Regions from separate parts of the Pseudomonas sp. GW821-FHT10B02 genome, predicted to be linked through region 1. Evidence: predicted binding sites of a transcription regulator. Region 1 holds the regulator's gene; the other holds the start of a gene.
The links. Region 1 encodes FliA, which starts transcription of late flagellar genes. Its sites were predicted from a motif close to CTAAAGTTTNNNNNNNNNNNGCCGNTAA; they were not measured.

Region 1 (3,795 bases):
GGCATCGAAGAGCCGCGTCATGCCTGGCGCATGCTGCTTGCGCATCTGGCACGGCGTATCGATGTGCCGGAAGTCGAGCCGATCGAAGAAGGCGGCGTGATCGCCATGGTCGGGCCGGCGGGCATGGGCAAGACCACCACCCTGGCCAAGCTGGCAGCACGCTATGTGCTCAAGTATGGCGCGCAGAACCTGGCGCTGGTGAGCATGGACAGTTTCCGCATCGGTGCTCAGGAGCAGCTCAAGACCCTGGGGCGGATCCTCAATGTCTCGGTGACCCACGTCGATCCCGGCCAGTCTTTGGCCCAGGCGCTGGAGCCGTTGCTGCGCAAGCGCGTGGTGCTGATCGATACCGCTGGCCTGCAAGCCAGTGATCCGGCCTTGCGCATGCAGCTGGAAACCCTGGCAGGACGCGGTATTGCGTCTAAAAATTATCTGGTGCTGGCGACGACCAGCCAGAAGCAGGTGCTCACCGCCGCCTATCACAGCTACAAGCGCTGCGGGCTGGCCGGGTGCATCCTGACCAAGCTTGATGAAACGGCCAGTCTCGGCGAAGTCCTGAGCCTGGCCATCAGTCACGAATTGCCAGTGGCCTATCTTACCGATGGGCCGCGCATTCCTGACGATCTGCACCTGCCGCGCCGGCACCAGCTGGTCAGCCGCGCGGTGAGTGTGCAGATGCAGGACGAGCCCAGCGAAGAGGCGATGGCCGATATGTTCGCTGATCTCTACCACAGCCCCGGCAAGCGTGTTGGCTGAGGTGATTGTGAAGACGTTGCAAAGTATCTGCATTGATGGACTGCCAGGCATTTTTCAGGTGTTGAAAGCGCAGCCGGTCATGTGGCCTCGGTCTAAGCAAGACAAGGTAATGAACAAACATGGGTAGCATGCATCCCGTACAGGTGATCGCCGTGACTGGCGGCAAAGGTGGCGTCGGCAAGACCAATGTGTCGGTGAACCTGTCATTGGCGCTGGCAGAGCTTGGCCGTCGGGTCATGCTGCTGGATGCCGACCTGGGCCTGGCCAACGTCGACGTATTGCTCGGCCTGACGCCCAAGCGCACCCTGGCCGACGTGATCGAGGGCCGCTGCGAGCTGCGCGATGTACTGCTGCAGGGGCCGGGTGGCGTGCGCATTGTGCCCGCCGCTTCCGGCACGCAGAGCATGGTGCACCTGGCGCCTGCCCAGCATGCAGGTCTGATTCAGGCCTTCAGCGAGATCGGCGACAACCTCGATGTGCTGGTGATCGATACCGCTGCCGGTATTGGTGACTCGGTAGTCAGTTTTGTCCGCGCGGCCCAAGAGGTGCTGCTGGTGGTGTGCGACGAGCCGACCTCGATCACCGACGCCTACGCGCTGATCAAGCTGCTCAACCGCGATTACGGCATGAACCGCTTCCGGGTCCTGGCCAACATGGCGCAAAGCCCGCAGGAAGGGCGCAACCTGTTCGCCAAGTTGACCAAGGTCACTGATCGCTTCCTCGACGTCGCCCTACAATACGTCGGCGCGGTGCCTTACGACGAATGTGTGCGCAAGGCGGTGCAAAAGCAGCGAGCGGTCTATGAAGCCTTTCCGCGTTCCAAGTGCGCGCTGGCATTCAAGGCCATTGCCCAGAAGGTCGACACCTGGCCGTTGCCTGCCAACCCGCGTGGTCACCTGGAGTTTTTTGTCGAGCGCCTGGTGCAGCCGACGAGCGCGGGACCTGTGCTATGAACGCCAGCGGATACCGGATGTACAGCAACGCGTCTCGCAATGGTCAGTACGAGTTGATCGAGCGCTACGCGCCGTTGGTCAAGCGTATCGCCTATCACTTGCTGGCGCGTTTGCCGGCCAGTGTCCAGGTCGAGGACCTGATCCAGGCCGGCATGATCGGCCTGCTCGAAGTCAGCAACAAGTATGACGCGAGCAAGGGTGCCAGTTTCGAGACCTACGCCGGTATCCGTATCCGTGGGGCAATGCTTGACGAAGTACGTAAAGGGGACTGGGCACCGCGCTCGGTCCACCGCAATACCCGCATGGTCAGTGACGCGATTCGTGCAATTGAAGCAAAAACCGGCCGTGACGCTAAAGATCACGAGGTTGCTGCCGAACTTCAATTGAGTCTCGATGATTACTACGGGATTTTGAATGACACCCTGGGCAGCCGCCTGTTCAGTTTCGACGACCTGTTACAGGACGGCGAACATGAAGGCCTGCACGAGGACGGCGCCAGTGCCCAGCTCGAGCCTTCGCGCGATCTGGAAGACGAGCGTTTTCAGGCAGCCCTGGCCGATGCCATCGCCAACCTGCCTGAACGCGAGCGTCTGGTCCTGGCGCTGTACTACGACGAAGAGCTGAACCTCAAGGAAATCGGTGAGGTCCTGGGTGTCAGCGAGTCGCGCGTCAGCCAGTTGCACAGCCAGTGCGCGGCGCGTTTGCGTGGTCGCCTGGGGGAATGGCGGGCGCGTTGAACGCAGGTTCAATGCAGTCGCGAAATGTAGTGCCCGAATTGATTGAATGCGCGTTCAGCGCTGAGCGCGTTAAAGACTGCTTGGAGGTCTAATTGAACAAAGACATGAAAATCCTCATCGTCGACGACTTTTCGACGATGCGGCGGATCATCAAGAACCTGCTGCGTGACCTGGGCTTCACCAATACCCAGGAAGCCGATGACGGCAACACGGCGCTGCCGATGCTCGAAAGCGGTCATTTCGATTTTCTCGTGACCGACTGGAACATGCCGGGCATGTCCGGTATCGACCTGCTGCGCAAAGTGCGTGCCGACGAGCGCCTCAAGCACCTGCCGGTGCTGATGGTAACTGCCGAAGCCAAGCGCGAGCAGATCATCGAAGCGGCCCAGGCCGGCGTCAACGGCTATGTGGTCAAGCCGTTTACTGCCCAGGTGCTGAAAGAAAAGATCGAGAAGATCTTCGAGCGCGTCAACAGCTAAGACACGCCACGGGGGCGCTATGGAGCAAACACATTCATCGTTGGACGGCTTCGAGTCGACACTGAAGAAGCATGCCCACGAACTGGTCGACAGTCTCGAGCGGGGCAAATTCGGCGACGCGGTGCAACTGATCCATCAGCTGAACCAGACCCGTGACCGTGGCCTGTACCAGGAAGTCGGCAAGCTTACGCGTGAGCTGCACAGTGCGATCGTCAGTTTCCAGATCGATCCGCAAATGCCGCAGGCCGAGGAAGTCTCGCAGATCACCGATGCGACCGAGCGCCTGTCCTATGTGGTCAAGCTGACCGAGGGCGCGGCGAACCGGACCATGGATCTGGTCGAGGAGAGCACCCCGGTCCTCCACGAGCTGAGTGACGAAGCCCGCGATCTGCGCGCCGACTGGCAGCGCTTCTTGCGCCGTGAAGTGGCTGCGCCGGAGTTCCGCGAGCTGATGCACCGCATCGACCGCTTCCTGGAACGTAGTGAGGAAGGCAGCCGCAAGGTCGCCGGCCACCTCAACGACATTCTCCTGGCTCAGGACTATCAGGACCTGACCGGTCAGGTGATCAAACGTGTCACGGCACTGGTCACCGAAGTAGAAAGCAATCTGCTCAAGCTCGTGCTGATGGCAAGTCAGGTCGACCGCTTTGCCGGTATCGAACATGACCACCAGCAGCTGCGCGCTGAAAAAGATCAAGAAAAACATCCGACTCGGGGTGAAGGTCCACAGATTCATGCCGATAAACGTGAAGACGTTGTGTCCGGTCAGGACGATGTCGACGATCTGCTGTCCAGTCTGGGTTTTTAGGGAGCACGTTTAATGAGCTTCGGCGCCGATGAAGAAATCCTTCAGGATTTCCTGGTAGAAGC
Region 2 (3,795 bases), on a different contig from region 1:
TCAGGTCCACCAGGATCAACTCCGGTACATCAAGCCGGGCTTGCAGGTCAGCCGGTTCGATTACCAGGGGCAAGCCAGAAAAGTCAGTCATCCAGAGTCTCCAGAGCAGAACAGAGGGGGCGATTGTAGCGCATGGGTCAGGCGCTGCGGGTGCTGAAGGCGGTCAAGGCGCGCTCGATGCATTGCGCGGTCTTGGCAAAGGCCTGCACGCTGATATCAGCCAGCGGTTTTGCACCCTGGTCGGCAATCAGCAGCATCACTACGCGGCCATTGCTCGACAGCGAGCGCAACAGCAGGTGTTCGCTGCGAAACAATGCGCGCAAGTGAGCCGGAAGCAGCGCCGAGAATTGTGCGTGATTTTCGGGGGTCAGGCGCAGTTGCGCCGACGCGCTCAACAGGCGCTGAAGCAGTTTGCTCTGTTCGACAGGCAAAACCAGGCCAGCCGCTTCTGGCGCCAATCCGGCAATCTGATGAACCCGCAGCTGCGTCAGGGTCTTGTCGGTCATCAGCAGCATGACCCGCTGCATGCCACAGGCGACCAAGGCATCTCGGGCCAGGGTCGTCAGGTGAAGGGCATTGCTGAACGGGCTGGGCTCGACCAGTAGCTCGGCGCACAGCTTGCGCCAGGTGCCCAGGGCCTGGGCCGAGGGCGGCGGCGGGGCGATCAGACCCTGGTGCAGGCGCCGTTGATGCCAGGGCCAGAGCAGGGCTTCGGCCGGGTGAAACAGGTCATGACAGGCATGGTGGCGGGCGCTGATGGCCGCTTGTTGGTGCACCAGCTGTTGCACATCATCCAGTGAGGTCTGCAGGTACAGGCTGGTAAGCAGTTGCCAGCGTCGAACATGCGTGTTGGTCCAGCCGACTTGTGCCGCCAGGGCCAGGCCGTTGGCCAAGAGTACGGTGTTGGCGGGCTGATTGAACCAGCGGCGCAGGTTCGGGTTGTCGTCCAGACGCTGCTGTTGGCGCAGGCTGTTCCGGTCGCGGGCGATGTGCAGTGCCTTGGCCAGCAAACGCCGCTCCTCCTGCAGCAGGTGATAGCCGCGCGTGACCCAGTCCGGCAGGCGCCAGTGTTCGGCCAGTGCCTGGCACAAGCTGAGCAGCCGTACCCCGAACAGCTCCATTTCTACCTGCGGCGCCGATTCGCCCTTGTGCACCACGCGCAGTTCCCAGTCTTCGAGCAGCTTGGGAAAGGTCAGGGCCAGTGGCCATAAAGGCGACAGAAACAACAGGCTGCCCCAGTGTATTTCCTGCCAGAGCCGCGCCAGGCGGCTGGCGAACAGGCCGTTGGCCTGCTGGCTGGCGTGTTGGCTGACCTGCTGCAATTGGCGCAAGGTCGGCGCAATTTCACCCTCGGGGAGCGCCGGCAAGCGCTCCAACAGCTCTGAGGTGCGTGCCAGCCCCAGGCGATTGAGGGCGACTTCCAGGCTTTCGGCGGGCTCGCCGATGCTGGTCTGGGTGTGATGGTTAGCCTCGCGCATGACGCTGAGCACCAGCGCCGGGCTGTCCTGCATCACCTCGGCAATATCGCGCAGCGCACTGCGGTTGTCGGCAATGGTGGCTTTTACCCGTTCGTAGCTGGCCAGCGGAACCGGCAGGCGAACGCTATCGAGTAGTTTGACCCAGGCATCGAGTGTTTTTGGTATTTGATCTGGCACGATGGATTCAATAGGTATGCTGGAGGGGGCCGAACTGGCTTTTCGCCGTGACTGACTATAGTCTGGCGCAGATCTGCCGATAAGTAGAAGAAGAGTTTTATTAACTTCCGCTCACGACCCTGACCACGACAGTAAGTGCTTTCTATCTATGGCTAAAATTATCGGCATCATCGTCGTATTCGCGAGTGTGCTCGGCGGATATGTTCTATCCCACGGCAAAATTGCCGCACTGATTCAGCCCTTCGAGGTGTTGATCATCGGTGGCGCGGCCTTTGGTGCGTTCCTGCAGGCGAACCCCGGTTACATGACCATGCATGTAATCAAGAAGTCGCTGAAGATGTTTGGTACGCGCTTTACCCATACCTTCTATATCGAGGTGCTCGGGCTGGTCTACGAGATCCTCAACAAGAGCCGGCGCGAAGGCATGATGGCGATTGAAGCCGATATCGAAGACGCCGCCTCCAGCCCGATTTTTGCCAAGTACCCCGCTGTGCTCGGTGATGAACGCATGACTGCGTTCATCTGCGACTACCTGCGCATCATGTCCACCGGCAACATGGCTCCGCATGAGCTCGAAGGCCTGTTCGACATGGAACTGCTGAGCATGAAGGAAGAGCTCGATCATCCGTCCCATGCCGTGACTGGTATCGCCGACGGTATGCCGGGCTTCGGTATCGTTGCGGCGGTACTGGGGATCGTGGTGACCATGGCCTCGCTGGGCGATGGCGACCAGAAATCCATCGGCCTGCACGTGGGTGCGGCGCTGGTCGGTACCTTCTTCGGTATTCTCGCGGCGTACGGTTTCTTTGGCCCGCTGGCCACCGCCTTGCGTCAGGATGCCCGGGAAGAACTCAACGTCTATGAAGCCATCAAGGCTTCGCTGGTAGCCTCGGCTTCCGGCATGCCGCCGTCGCTGGCTGTGGAATTCGGGCGCAAGGTGCTGTTTCCGGCCCACCGTCCGAGCTTCGCCGAGCTGGAACAAGCGGTTCGCGGACGCTGAGTCATGGAGAACAACCAGCCCATTATCGTCAAACGCGTCAAACGCTTTGGCGACGGCCACCACGGTGGCGCCTGGAAGATCGCCTTCGCCGACTTTGCTACGGCGATGATGGCGTTCTTCCTGGTGCTCTGGCTGCTGTCGACGGCCACGCCGGAGCAGAAGATCGCCATTGCCGGCTACTTCAAGGACCCGATCGGTTTTTCCGAAAGCGGCACACCCTACGTTATTGACCTGGGGGGCTCGCCACAGCTTGCCCCGGAAAAGACCATCAACCCGGAAGAGAAGTCCGAGCCGACCCCGGACACCAGTATCCAGCTGGGCCAGGACAAGGTTGAAAGCATGGCCGAGCAGGTCGAGCGCGAGCGTCTCGAGTTGCTCTTGCAGGAATTGCAGAACAAGGTCGAAGAAAACCCGCAGCTGCAGAAGTTCAAGGACCAGATCCTCTTCGAAATTACCCAGGATGGTCTGCGCATCCAGATCATGGATGCCGAAAACCGGCCCATGTTCGACCTGGGCAGCGCCCGCTTGCAGCCGTACTTCGAAGATATCCTGCTGGCCATGGCCGACACCATCAAGGCGGTACCGAACAAGATCAGTATCAGCGGCCATACCGATGCCAAGCCGTATGCCGGCACCGGTGACTTCGGCAACTGGGAACTGTCGGCCAACCGTGCCAACGCGGCGCGGCGCGCCCTGGTTGCCGGTGGCTACCCGGATGCGCAGGTTGCCCGGGTGGTCGGTTACGCCTCGTCATCGTTGTTTGATCGGGCGAACCCGCTCAACCCGGTCAACCGGCGCATCGATATCATTGTCTTGACCAAGAAGGCCCAGCGGACCCTTGAAGGCGAGCAGCCAGCTGCGCCTGAGGGCACCGTTCCAGACGCCAATGCGCCGGCTCCTGCGCCTGCAGTGCCGGCCCCGGCACCCGAGGCCGAGCCGATGCAGCCGCGCGAGCTGCGCCAGAAGCTGAACATCTTCGAGGATGGTGTGTTGAAGATGGATGAGAGCAAGGAGTAATCCTGGGTTCTGATCACAACGCCCGTGAGCAGCGATGCTCACGGGCGTTGTGCTTTATGGGCGGCTTCAGAAACCGCGGCGGATCTTGGCCTTCAGGTCGGCGTGAAAGAATCCTGCGTTCAG

Region 2: motA (flagellar motor stator protein MotA) is a predicted target of FliA. The motif match lies at 1,711-1,738, and genes of this name have one in related genera.

Annotation. Positions count from the first base shown of each region.
Region 1 covers NZ_JBWKNR010000015.1:42,421-46,215, reverse strand. The annotation lists gene flhF (flagellar biosynthesis GTPase FlhF) at 1-756, shown strand, start outside; gene fleN (flagellar synthesis regulator FleN) at 876-1,709, shown strand; gene fliA (RNA polymerase sigma factor FliA) at 1,706-2,446, shown strand; gene AC07OF_RS21405 (chemotaxis response regulator CheY) at 2,551-2,925, shown strand; gene AC07OF_RS21400 (protein phosphatase CheZ) at 2,945-3,733, shown strand; gene AC07OF_RS21395 (chemotaxis protein CheA) at 3,746-3,795, shown strand, end outside.
Region 2 covers NZ_JBWKNR010000012.1:147,156-150,950, reverse strand. The annotation lists gene AC07OF_RS18790 (rhodanese-like domain-containing protein) at 1-91, opposite strand, end outside; gene AC07OF_RS18785 (HDOD domain-containing protein) at 138-1,673, opposite strand; gene motA (flagellar motor stator protein MotA) at 1,804-2,655, shown strand; gene motB (flagellar motor protein MotB) at 2,659-3,672, shown strand; gene AC07OF_RS18770 (toll/interleukin-1 receptor domain-containing protein) at 3,739-3,795, opposite strand, start outside.